Regions from separate parts of the Psychrobacillus sp. FSL K6-1267 genome, predicted to be linked through region 2. Evidence: riboswitches for the same ligand, from Rfam matches in the RefSeq annotation. Region 2 holds a riboswitch; the other holds the start of a gene.
What was found. A riboswitch is a leader RNA that binds a small molecule or an ion and turns the genes downstream of it on or off. The one in region 2 is predicted to bind FMN.

Region 1 (6,786 bases), 1.1 Mb from region 2:
TTATATTCTTCTTGTGTTAACTTCGGATAAATAGAGAAAAAACGATGTAGATTAAAATAAGTGACATCTTGAATGGTTTGTCCAGATTTTATCCCTTTTAATAAGTAAAAGGAAGCCATTGCTGACCGTTCCCCATTAAATTTTTGAATAATATTTAGTAATAGTTGGCTAAAATACAATTTAAATACCTCACAGTTTGAAAGTATTTTTGTTGAAAAGAAACGTAAACAGCTTTAGAATGAATAAGATAGCTAATTCTTATAAGTAGAATTAAAGGAGAGAATATACTAATGGCAAAATATACTATAGTAGATAAAGATACGTGTATCGCATGCGGAGCTTGCGGAGCAGCTGCTCCAGACATATATGACTATGACGATGAAGGTATTGCCTTTGTTATTTTAGATGATAACACGGGAACAACGGAAGTTCCAGAGGAACTGATGGAGGACATGGAGGATGCATTTGAAGGCTGCCCTACCGATTCCATTAAAGTTGCTGAAGAATCATTTGAAGGCGACGCTCTAAAATTTGAATAGTATATTAATGCCAAGAAGGATGACTAGCTCATTTTTCTTGGCTTTTTATATTTCTATAAACTTAAGTGGCAGGTTAATGCTATACCTACAAAAAAATAAAAACCGCAGACAAACTAGAAATTGTCTAGTTTGCCAGCAGTCATACATATCTTTAATTTATATTTGGAACTTTAAACGACTCGCTCACCTTGTCTAGTATAGGCTTCAATCGTTTAAATAGAACAACCATAACAATTGTAACTATAATACCTTTTATCAGATTAAACGGTAAAATACCGTAAATGATAGAATTAAATAAAGCTGTTCCTGTTTCCGCTGGGAAGTTTAAAAAGTACGAATACATTGGTAAGAAAACGTAATAATTTAACAGGCTCATACCAAGAGCCATACAAACTGTCCCGACGCCTAAGCCGTAAGCAATCCCTTTAGAGGAAGAAACTTTACGATAAATGACATAAACAGGTGTCAAAAACAAAATACTAGTTGCGAAGTTAGCCATATGACCGACTGGAACGCCTGTGGGACTTCCTGAAAAGAACCAATCTAGTACGTTTTTCATGAAAGCTACAATGATTCCTGCAACTGGCCCCATTGTGATAGCAGCAATTAACGCTGGGATATCACTGAAGTCAATTTTCAAATAAGCTGGTAAAACTGGTAACGGAAATGCAAGCAGCATTAAAACGAAAGAAATACTACTTAGCATTGCGATTGCAATAAGCATTCGCGTCTTACTTTTTGCCATAAATCCTCTCTCCTTTTGCGATTCACTCCACAAGAAGAAAGGTTCAGTTCGTTATCAATACTCAAAAAATCCCTTAAGCAAATAAAGCTTAAAGGAGAAAAAGGTACACTTAAATAAGCGTATCCGTATAAGAGCATACGAAAAACGACTGCACCTTCACCTTCTCCCATCCAGACTATACTGTCGGCTTTGGAATTTAACCAAATCCTGCCTTTTACGGCTCGCGGGCTCAAGAAAAAACTCTTCTAATACCGCCGATCGGGAATTTCACCCTGCCCCGAAGATGAATCAATATTTTATTGTCATTCAAGATTATCTCGAATTACAATCATTTTATCAAACTATATTAATATATGCAATACAACTGTTTCGATTTAAGTATATTAACAGATGAATCTTTTTTATGAAATTAAAATACAGTGATTTTTGTTCACCTTAATATATAACTGTAATAAATAACTCTTTCCGATTATAAAACTCGTCCGAACGGTCATAATTTTTCTATCCGGTCATAACTCTCGTCTGAACGGTCATAAATTTTTCTATCCGGTCATAACTCTCGTCCGAACGGTCATAAATTTTTCTTTCCGGTCATAACTCTCGTCTGAACGGTCATAAATTTTTCTATCTGGTCATAAATCTCGTCCGAACGGTCGTAAATTTTTCTTTCCGGTCATAACTCTCGTCCGAACGGTCATAAATTTTTCTATCCGGTCATAAATCTCGTCCGAACGGTCATAAATTTTTCTATCCGGTTATAAAACTCGTCCGAACAGTCATAAATTTTTCTATCCGGTCATAACTCTCGTCCGAACGGTCATAAATTTTTCTATCCGGTCATAAAACTCGTCCGAACGGTCATAAATTTTTCTATCCGGTTATAAAACACTTTTTTCGAATAAAAAACCCAATAAAAAAATCGACCGACTAATTAGTAGGTCGACTCTTTATTATTCAGTAGTTCATCATGTACCCATTAGGGCCAATTGGGATTGGTAAAGTAGCTGTCAAATCAAATCGATCCCATTGCTTCTGTACAACATTTTCTAGACGAACTGTTTTATCGAAGCTTGCAGCTGTTAAAGTAAAGGCTTCAATCATAAGAATAGAATCTTCATATTCCAATGTTGCCAAATCTAATGCTTCGTCAAATGTTATTACAACCGTGTTGTCTTCCTCTGATACCTCATAACTAACATTTTTCGGTACTACAGTCGTATAAAGATCATTTGCTGATTTTGGCATATCTTTAAAAGCATTCTCAAACTTAGCATCCTTTGGAACAAGGAATGTCAGTCCGCTATTCATTGTGTGTTTAAAATACATTCGTTCTTTGTTTCCGCTTGCCAATTCCTTTTTCCCTATTACTCCTACTTGGTCCCAATTGATAGCTGTGCCATCCTCACTTAATCGTTCTAGGAAGGAAAAGTCCTTAAAAATATGACGAATTGTATCAGTATACACTCCGGAAGTAGCTGAAGCAGCATCATAACCATGCCCTTTAGGTAAATAGTGTTGAAGCGTATCGCCATCTGAAACTAAATTACCTTGCAAGGGCAAATATTCCTCGAACCCTAGAGCAGATTCATCTATAGTGCTTGCATATTTTTCATATAACTGAAGACTATTTGGCAATCCGTCAGTAAAATCTTCGTTTATTTTATCCTTAGGTATAATTATTGTGATTGGGTAAGCTTCTGCCCCTTCTGTTACAGAAAAATGAAATGGAATTCCATCATTTAAATCATCTTCATATACAGTTCTAGCGTTGTTAAAGGCTTGAACGGGCACTAATTCACTTTCGACAGCTAAAGAATTGACTACATCATTTGAATTTTCTATAGCCGCATCTTCCTTGGCTTCCATTCCGCCCTCTGTTGTTTCTACCTCAGAGGCAGGAGCAACGTCCAACGTTCTCAATATGTCCGATTTGTCTGTAGCCTGTTGCTGGATTGCAGATTTTTCACTACTTGTACCCAAGTATGAAGAAATTAAGAACGTTAACAACAAAACAGAAGCAACAGACACTAAAAGTGGCATCCATTTAGAAAACCATTTATTATTTCGTATGACTTTATTTAAATCGGAAGAATCCATTTCTAACTTCACTCGATTGTATACTTCATCCTTCGAACGATTATCTGTGAACTTGGGCATGTTGTGTAAGAGCTCATCTATCGCTTTATTCTTTTCTTCTTGATTACTCATGTAAAACATTACCCTCCTTTTGTTTATCAGATAATTTTTCTCGAAGTGATTTAATAGCTCTATGCTGAGTAGTCTTTACCTTACCTTCTGTCCAATTTAATACTTGTGCGGTTTCAGCAATGGACAGCTCTTGAAAATATCTCATAATGACTACCATTTTCTGATCTCCAGTACATGTATCTAAAGCTAGTAGCAAGGCTTTCATTTCATCATTTAAAACAGTAAAATCCTCCGGCAACATGTCTTTTGATGCAAGCTGTGTAGATTCCCAGTCAAAAGCATCAAACATTCTTTTCTTTCTAACGGAATGCTTTCGAAAATGATCAATAGCTACATTTTTTGCAATTGAAAATAACCATGTTTTCTCGGAGCTTTTTCCCTCAAATTTACTGTAAGCTCTTAGAACACGAACATAAACCTCCTGGACCAAGTCTTCCGCAGTTTGTCTATCTTTAACTAGATAGATCAAAAACTGAAAAACGTCTTGATGATAGGTATCATACAAGCGGTGGAAAACGGAGTCATTCATAATGCTCCCCCCGTTCTTTCAATTAGTCGTTTCATCTCCCGATTTGTTACATTAGCTTAATGGCAATTGAATAATAAATGTTGTGCCTACCCCGACTGTGCTTTCTGCTGATAGGTGACCTTCGTGTCTTTCGACTATATTTTTGGCAATAGCAAGGCCGAGGCCAGTGCCAGCTTTCCCTCTAGTTCTAGCTTTATCGGCTTTATAAAACCGCTCAAAAATATAAGGTAAATCCTCTGCAGGTATACCAAATCCAGTATCTGATACCTTTATAATGATTTGGTTTTTGGATTTCTCTAACAGTACGGAAACAGAGCCTTCTTCCGGAGTATGTCTTAAAGCATTATCAATTAAGTTCGTTAAAACCTGTTCCATACGATCTTCGTCTATCTCAATTTCGATTAATTCCTCAGAAGGTATATTGTGATCAAACTTTAAGCGAACGTTACTTTCTTTCGCAGCTTGGTCAAATTTTTGGGTAATCCTTTCGATTGCCGAAACAATTTCTGCTTTTTCTTTGTGTATGCTCAAATAACCTGATTCAAGTCTCGCTAAATCTAATAACTCTGTTACAAGTCTACCCATACGTTTAGATTCATCATAAATAACCCGAATCATTTCATTTTTGTCTTCTTCTGTCGTGACTATTTCATCGATAATGGCTTCACTGTATCCTTGCAGCATAGAAATAGGTGTTCTTAGCTCATGAGAAACATTAGCGATGAAATCTGAACGCATTTTGTCTAATCTATGTTGCTCAGTCATGTCGCGCAATACGACCACTGCCCCACGAACAGATTCATTGCTATAAAGAAGGCTGATCGACACAGAGAAGTATGATCCTCTTATTTCTAATTCCTCATCTAATTCTTCTTCTAAATGCAATACATGCTCTAGAAGATGCTGAAGTTCATCAGGTAAATCTGATTTGTTAGCAATGTCATTTTCTTCATGCCATTTATTTAACAGTTGGTCAGCCTGTGGATTACTAACCTGTACTTGAAATTCTTTGTTGAACGTAATTACGGCATCTGTCATAGAAGTGAGAATACTTGAAAGCTGTTCCTTTTCCTGATTGATTACCTCCACATGATGCTTTAATTGCTTACCCATTCTGTTAAATGCAGAGCCAAGCTCCCCTATCTCGTCTCTTTGCGTATAAGGTACCTTCGTTTCAAAGTTTCCTTTTGCTAGCTCTAAAGCCGCCTCACGCATCGATCGAAGGGGAGATGTGATTTTAGAAGAAAGAAAGAAAGTAAGCAAGGTTGTAAGTAACAGAGCTATAAATCCAGACAGAAATACAATTTTTGTTGTATTATTAGAGGTTTTATTTACAACTTCTAAGCTTTGATAAATAAAAACTGCTCCATGAACCTGTTCGTCAGCTTCTAGAGGAGATGCCAAAATTATATAGTTTTCCATTCGATTTTCTTCTGTCATGGATGGCATTAGCATTTTCTTAATAATTGTTTTATCCGAAGTATAAATCTTGGAAAGCTGCTCGTCTTCTAATATTTTATCATTGATAACTTCTTTATTGAGACCCTCTTGAACGGAGAGGAATACAGAATCTGCATTTCTTACAATTAATGTATTTGTTTCCGAGCCTAAAATATCACTAATAATGGAGAGGGAATTCTCTAGATTTTCATGCTGTTCTACAATTTTCCCTATAGTAGCAGCTTCTTGTCTAAGAATTTCTTCCGCTTGTTCTGTATGAAAGTCTTCTAAAAATTCTAGCATTAGGACTGTAACGATAAACAACACAAATAAGACGAGAAGCAATATGGTTCCCCATAGCTTCCCGACCACACTATTCCAAATCCTATTCATTTCCTACCTCGAATTTATAGCCAACTCCCCAAACAGTTACAATCATTTTCGCAGCTTTTTCAGAAACTCTATTTAATTTTTCACGTAATCTTTTTACGTGGGTATCTACTGTACGTAAATCTCCAAAGAAATCGTAATGCCAAACTTCTTTTAACAGCTGTTCCCGATCAAAAACTTTATCTGGCGCTTTAGCAAGGAAGTAAAGCAATTCATATTCTTTTGGAGTTAAGCTAACTTCTTCACCATCTGCAGTGACTCTATGTGCATCATGGTCAATGGTTAAATGAGGAAATACAACAATATCCTTAGAAATGGAAACTGTCTGTGATGGAGAAAATGCTGCTGATCTTTTCAGAAGTGCCTTTACTCTAAGAACAACCTCTCTTGGACTAAAAGGTTTTACAATATAATCGTCCGCTCCCAATTCAAAGCCTTCTACACGATTAGCTTCTTCGCCCTTAGCTGTTAAAAGAATAACTGGTGTGTCTTTATGTTCTCGAAGCTCTGTAATAACCTCTATACCATCTTTTTCAGGCATCATAATATCTAGGAGAATACAATTATATTCATTTTCTAAAGCGAGCAAAAGAGCAGCTTCTCCGTTTTCAGCTTCCTCTACCATATACCCTTCTCTTTCTAAATACATTTTCAACAAACGACGGATACGTTCTTCATCATCTACTACTAAAAGTTTTATCATTTCTGACATTTAAATATCATACCCTTCTATCTACATCTATTCTATATTGTACAATTACTTAACATAAAAGAAAAGAAAAGCTCTACATTCTGCTGAATGTAGAGCTTTTTGACACTACTTTTGACTTACTTATGCGTATGAGTGAAGACCCGCAATGATTAAGTTTACAGCAATAAGGTTAAACATAATGATGATAAAACCTATTAATGCCAACCATGCAGATTTTTCACCT
Region 2 (6,786 bases):
CTATGGAGACGTCCGAACGATACAAGACGGGATTACTACATATAAATTAGGCATACTGTGTGGAACGTTAAAAAAAGAAAAATTTGTCTCTATTGCTGGCTTAGCACTTCGTACTGCTTGGCTCTACCGCATAATGGAAAACAAAGAAGATGAAAATAGATTTCTAGAAATAGCCAGAGATCGTTATTCAGACTCCTATTCTAGCGAAGATTACAATGGAACTCAAATGTCCGAGACACGAATTATATATATGATAGCAGAGCTTTCTAGACGAATAGGTGACCGAGAATTAGCTACACGTTATTTTTCCAAAGTAATCGAAAAACAAAGTACCTCTATAGAACCCAAGCTAATTGAAATGGCAAAAGAGCGTTGGCAGGAAATGCGAGGGTGAAAAAAAGAAGCCTCATTCAGGCTTCTTTTTTATATGTGTTGTCATTAAAATACTTGTTCTACTTCTACTATTCCAGGTACTTCCTCTAATAAAGCGCGTTCAATACCAGCTTTTAACGTGATAGTAGAACTTGGGCAGCTCCCGCATGCTCCTAAAAGGCGTAATTTTACAATACCGTCTTCAACGTCAACAAGCTCGCAGTCTCCGCCGTCACGTAGTAAGAATGGACGCAATTTATCTAAAACTTCTTGTACTTGTTCGTTAATTGTATCAGTCATATATGTCGACTCCTTTCGCTATAATCATTATAGAATAATTGTTGGTTAAATGGAAGTGTTTACTCCCCACAAAACACACCGTGATAAGAGTGTTCCCTAAGATTCATAAAATATTATTTACCCTGTTTTATTCTTAAATACAAATCATTTTTACGATGATTTGTATATAGACTATTTACTTAATATTAATAATAAATAGCTAGAATCGTGTTACTTCAGGCTTTTATTCCCCAATATATCTTTCCAAAATAAATTTATTTTAAATTCTAGTCTATTAGACTAGCTTCCTCTACTAAAAGTTCATATGTTACAGTATGCCATTTGTTGGCAAATAAACTTCGAGGAGGTGTTTTTTTATGGTTTTAACCTTACAAGCATTTACAACTCCAGCAAATACTCAAGTCATTGCTGATACAGCTGCTTTACCAGGTACTCTTCCAACACCAGCAGTACCAACCGCACCAGCTATGTTGTCTCCTTTAATTGATGGCAGCAGCGCTTATATCTGGTCACCGAATACAGCATCCAACCAAACGGTTACATTCCAAAGCATTTTCGACATTGGAACTTTACCAATTCTAGGACTTGCTTTGCCACTTAGCGCGTTTTATGCGTATGCAGGTAACGAGACTGTCTCAGTAACTGCAACTTTAGAGGTAGTAAATCTTTTAGGAATTGTTATAGCAACTATTCCTTTATTTACCGATGCTAACTCTGGTAGCTCTCAGGACGTAGCAATTGCATCAGGAGATGCTCTTTTAGCAGTTGGTTTATTAGGAAATACAGGTCGTATTGTCATCAATGCTACTGTTACTTCCCCAACAGTAATAGGATATTCTGCAAATCCCGGCAGATATCTTGGACAACTTACCGTTCGTAGTCTTATAGCTGTTTAACAGCAGCTCCTCTTAAGGATGGCGTCTATACAATTTACAAGTTTCCCTCAATCTAGTAAATAACTTAGGCTAATTCACTGAAAACGTAAGCATCTCTGTACATGTACAAATAAACCAGTACATGTTTCAGAGGTGCTTTAAATATACTATTGGAAAAGCGAGAATAGGTAATTCTCAATAAGAATTGCTTAAAGATTTGTCGGTTAATTTCATAAATAGCACTTTGCCAGTATCCACAGCCAACCAATTATATTTTATTCAATGTCACGTGTATCGATTCTCTTTTCTTAAAATAAACGATTTAAATTCGCCATTTCAATTGCAGAAACCGCACTGTCATAGCCTTTGTTTCCAGCTTTTGTTCCTGCACGTTCAATTGCTTGTTCAATATTTTCCGTTGTCACTATACCAAAAATAACAGGTATACCCGTATCTAGGCCTGCTTTTGCAATGCCTTTTGCTGCTTCATTACATACATAGTCATAGTGCGTAGTAGATCCACGTATTACAGTACCTAAGCCGATTATTGCATCGTAGTTTTTCGTATTTGCCATTTTCTTTGCGATAAATGGTACTTCAAATGCTCCTGGCACCCAAGCGATATCAATATTTCCTTCCTCAACTCCGTGACGTTTTAAACCGTCTAGTGCACCGCTTAATAATTTGTCATTAATAAACTCATTAAATCTTCCTACTACAATTCCTATTTTTAAATCTGTACCGACTAGCTGTGCCTCAAAAATTTGTCCCATGCTCATTCTCCTTTTACGTAAGCTTTATAATTCGCTTCTGTGTATTTCACTAAATCTTCTATCGTAATAAACTTCATTTGAAATTTTTCTGCAATTTTTTCAAGTTGTGGCATGCGTGCCATTGTACCGTCCTCGTTCATAATCTCACAAATAACAGCGACTTCTTTTGAACCACATAATTTAGCTAGTTCTACACCTGCTTCTGTATGACCACGACGCTCTATAACTCCCCCTTTTTTTGCGATAAGAGGGAATACATGTCCTGGACGGTTTAAATCTGTTGCTACAGCTTGATTATTTAATAGTGCAAGAATTGTATAAGATCGTTCAAATGCACTAATGCCTGTTGTTGTTGATTTATGATCAATACTAATGGTAAAGGCTGTTTGATGTGAATCCGTGTTCTTATTTACCATTGGGTCTAATGACAATCTTTCTGCAATTTCATTTGAAATGGGTGTGCATATTAAGCCACGACCATGCACTGCCATAAAATTAATGTTTTCAGGTGTTGCATACTCACCTATTACGACAAAATCACCTTCATTTTCTCGATTTTCATCATCGACTACAATGATGATTTCACCTTGCTTTAATGCAACGATTGCTTCGTCTATAGTATTCATTTCATTCCACTCCTTTAGAATCCGGCTTTTTGTAAGAAATCAACAGTCACTTTTCCTGTATTTTGATTGGCTAGATGCTTTGCTACATACTTGCCAATTAAATCCGTTTCAATATTGACAATTTCTCCAGTCTGTTTTAAGCCAAGCACAGTTTCCTTGAATGTATGTGGTATTAAAGAAACAGTAATTATAGAATCTGTTACATTAAAAATCGTCAGGCTTGTACCATCAATGGTGATTGAGCCCTTCATTAAACAGTTAAAAAGCAATTCTTTTGGCATTGCTAAGTCGATATATACTGCATTGGAAGCTGGTCTCTTTCGAAGAATCGTTGCAACACCATCGACATGTCCAGAAACAATATGACCGCCGAATCTGCCATTTGCAGACATTGCTCTTTCTAAATTCACTGTTGAACCTTTTTTAAGTTGCTGTAAGCTTGTCGATTTAACCGTTTCAGGCATCACATCTGCCACAAACAGATCATTCGTAAACTTTTTAACAGTTAGACACACACCATTTACAGCAATGCTATCGCCAAGCTGTACATCTTCTAAAATTTTGCTAGCTCCAATGGAAATTTCCATCGATTGAGTAAACATATTCATCTGCTGAACAGTCCCTAGCTCCTCAATAATCCCTGTAAACATCTTCCTCACCTCTTTCTCAAAATAAAAAACCCCGAACATTTATTGTCGGAGTTTCGATGAGAGGTAAATTTGGCTTCGTCAAATAAGACTAGTGAATATGTATTTTCAAAAGTCTACTTGCGTTGCTTCCTTCTCCCATCCAGACTATAACTGTCGGCTTTGGACTTGCACCAAATCCTGCACACTAAAAGTGGCTCACGGGCTTAGAGATACAATCTCAACACCGTCGATTGGGAATTTCACCCGACCCCGAAGGAATAATATAAAATTGTTGTAAAATAAAAAAATTCCCAACACGGTTGTGATGGGATGAAAGTGCATAGCAAAAAATACATTTTAAAATTGCCATTTTAAAATGTTTTGCTTACTCCTTCTCCCATCCAGACTATAACTGTCGGCTTTGGACTCGCACCAAATCCTGCACACTAAAAGCGGCTCACGGGCTTAGAGATATAATCTCAACACCGTCGATTGGGAATTTCACCCGACCCCGAAGGAAATTATTCTATTTGATTAGTATTGTATCATAAAAATTCGACGTAGAGGCTTTCTTCGTATTACCACCTTTTAGTTGATTTGCATTCCTGGACTTTCAGACTAACTAAATCAACAACCGTTAGTGCATGAAACAATCATGACTAAAGCTATTATATTTAAACTCTATCATTTAAAGGATATTCGCTTTTTGACAGTATTTCCGTATCCCCTTTATAATATAGATGGGTAAAATAATATATAAGTTAAAGGGGACAAGTATTTTATGGCACAAGAAAAACTCACTGTAGAAATTTACGGTGCCGATATAGTATGTGCAAGCTGTGTGAATGCTCCTTCTTCTAAGGACACGTATGAATGGTTAGAAGCTGCAATTACCAGAAAATTTCCTGATCATCAATTAACATTTTTATATATTGATATAGAAAAGCCAATAGAAGACGAAAAACAACTGTCAATTGCCAATCAAATTGCAAATGATGAGTTTTTCTACCCATTAATAATGATAAACGAGGAAGTTATAGGGGAAGGTTATATTCAGTTAAAGCCTGTATTCTCTGCCCTCGAAAAGTACGGTTATATAGCAGAATAACGTGAAGTATCATTTCAAAAAGTACTCAAATAAGCTTATTAAGTAAAATGCTTTTTCCCAGAGAAAGCATTTTATAAAAAAAATAAAAAGCTTGGGAACGCGTTTAACTCCACGTTTCCAAGCTTTTTTAATTTATCCGTTATGGCGTTTATACATCCAAAGTAAACCTGATTTCATCAATCTTGCAATACGTCCAGTAACAGAGATATCTGCCAAATAAGCAAAGCCTTGCTTTTTACCTAGAGATCCCATAAAGCCTTTAAGCTTAATATCTGGCATTTTTTCTGGTAGTGGCTGACCCTTCCAGCGTGCTTGCAGTACTTTCACAATCTGCTCTGCCTGTTCCTCTGCTAGCTGTGCACTTGGAGCAAACGGCAAGGATGCACAATCACCAACTACAAAGACATTATCGTAACTTGGTAGATCATGATATTGAGTAAGGATGATGCGACCAGTTTTGTCCTTCTCTCCAGGTAAAGCACGAACAGGAGCAGCTGGCTGAATACCGGCTGTCCAAACTACAACATCTACCGGAATTATTTCATCATGATTATATAATTTGTTTGGTTCCACTTTTGTGATATTCGAATTGCTTATCACGTCTACATCATTTGTATCAAACCATTTTTGTACAAAATTACTTAAGCGTTCTGGAAAGTCTCTTAATACTCGAGGACTACGGTCAAATAATTTAATTTTTAGATCTGGTCTACTTTCACGAAGCTCACTCGCAAGCTCGATTCCACTTAGACCTGCCCCCACGATTCCTACAACAGAACCTGCTGGTAATCCACCAATCTTATTGTATGTGTCTCTAGAGCGCCCAATTGTTTGAATGCTATAAGTAAATTCATCTGCCCCTGGAACATTATGATACTTATCTTCGCAGCCAAGTCCAATTACTAAATCATCGTATGGAATTATTTTTTCATCTTGTAAAATTACTTGTTTGTTTTCTACATCAATTTTCTCAATTTCTCCATAAGTAATTTTTAACTTGTCACTCTCTGGAAAAGCCACTCTAATTTCATGATCAGATGATGTGCCTGCTGCCAACGCGTAAAATTCTGTTTTTAAACTATGAAATGGTGTACGGTCTATTAATGTGAGTTCTACATCATCTGGCAAATTATTTGGTAATAGGCGTAGTAATACGCGCATATTCCCATATCCTCCACCTAACAATACTAATTTTCGCATAAATATTCTCCCTTTTGTTTCAATGTCTCCTCAAATTATAAATGATTGTGACACATTTCACAATAAAACTTCACAATTGACCTTTATAAAAAAATAGAGTAGCATGACGATGTAGTGAGGTGACAGCTATGAATCCAATGGTTGAATTTTGTATAAGCAACCTTGCAAATGGTTCACAAGAAGCTTTTGATATATTAGAACAGGATCCTGATTTAGATGTGCTAGAATATGGCTGTCTTAGCTATTGTTCCCTATGTTCCGAAACACTTTTCGCCATAGTGAACGGTGATGTGGTAGAGGGTGAATCTTCCGAAGATCTTGTAGCCAAAATATATAAATACATTGAAGAAAATCCATTATTTTAAAAGGTATCGAGAAGATATTCTCTCGATACCTTTTATATATTTTAATCTATTAAATCAATTTCATACATTCATTCCATAAATAGCATTACTCCATTTATGAGTGAGAAAAAGAAATAAGGTATTCTCTGTTCTAAGCTCAACAGGAATACCTTATTTAATACAGTTATTATATTGTTCTTCCAAACAATGAATGGTGTTTTATTTTATCCAGTCATGTAAAGTTTCTAAAAAATGAGTCGGTTTTTGAAGGAACATTTGAACTTCTTCCGTTCTATTAACTCCAGTATTGACGTGAGCAGTATCAATTCCCATGTGAATGCCGGTTAATATGTCTGTTTGATAATTGTCTCCAATCATCACCATCTCTTCTTTTTTAAACCCATACTTTTTTTGAATAAACTCAAGCATAAACGGTTGCGGCTTTCCAGTAAAAATAGGTTCAACACCTGTAGAATGCTCTACTAATTTGGTGAAGGCTCCATTCCCTGGAAGATAGCCTCTTTCACTTGGGAAAGCGTGGTCGCTATTTGTAGAGATA

Region 1: another riboswitch for FMN. It lies ahead of MHB55_RS08795 (ECF transporter S component); the one in region 2 lies ahead of ribE (riboflavin synthase).

The regions. Positions count from the first base shown of each region.
Region 1 is NZ_JBBOOR010000001.1:1,760,012-1,766,797, reverse strand. Features, by position in the region: gene MHB55_RS08805 (helix-turn-helix domain-containing protein) at 1-179, opposite strand, end outside; gene MHB55_RS08800 (ferredoxin) at 291-539, shown strand; gene MHB55_RS08795 (ECF transporter S component) at 691-1,284, opposite strand; FMN riboswitch at 1,439-1,573, opposite strand; gene MHB55_RS08790 (hypothetical protein) at 2,239-3,492, opposite strand; partial or broken gene sigX (RNA polymerase sigma factor SigX) at 3,485-4,027, opposite strand; gene MHB55_RS08780 (ATP-binding protein) at 4,073-5,854, opposite strand; gene MHB55_RS08775 (response regulator transcription factor) at 5,847-6,563, opposite strand; gene ccsB (c-type cytochrome biogenesis protein CcsB) at 6,684-6,786, opposite strand, start outside.
Region 2 is NZ_JBBOOR010000001.1:2,877,235-2,884,020, forward strand. Features, by position in the region: gene MHB55_RS14710 (DUF2225 domain-containing protein) at 1-394, shown strand, start outside; gene MHB55_RS14715 (NifU family protein) at 439-672, opposite strand; gene MHB55_RS14720 (hypothetical protein) at 1,029-1,568, shown strand; gene ribH (6,7-dimethyl-8-ribityllumazine synthase) at 1,856-2,320, opposite strand; partial or broken gene ribB (3,4-dihydroxy-2-butanone-4-phosphate synthase) at 2,362-2,946, opposite strand; gene ribE (riboflavin synthase) at 2,961-3,596, opposite strand; FMN riboswitch at 3,720-3,857, opposite strand; FMN riboswitch at 3,961-4,098, opposite strand; gene MHB55_RS14740 (YuzD family protein) at 4,357-4,683, shown strand; gene MHB55_RS14745 (NAD(P)/FAD-dependent oxidoreductase) at 4,816-5,883, opposite strand; gene MHB55_RS14750 (YuzB family protein) at 6,012-6,248, shown strand; gene MHB55_RS14755 (TIGR01457 family HAD-type hydrolase) at 6,447-6,786, opposite strand, start outside.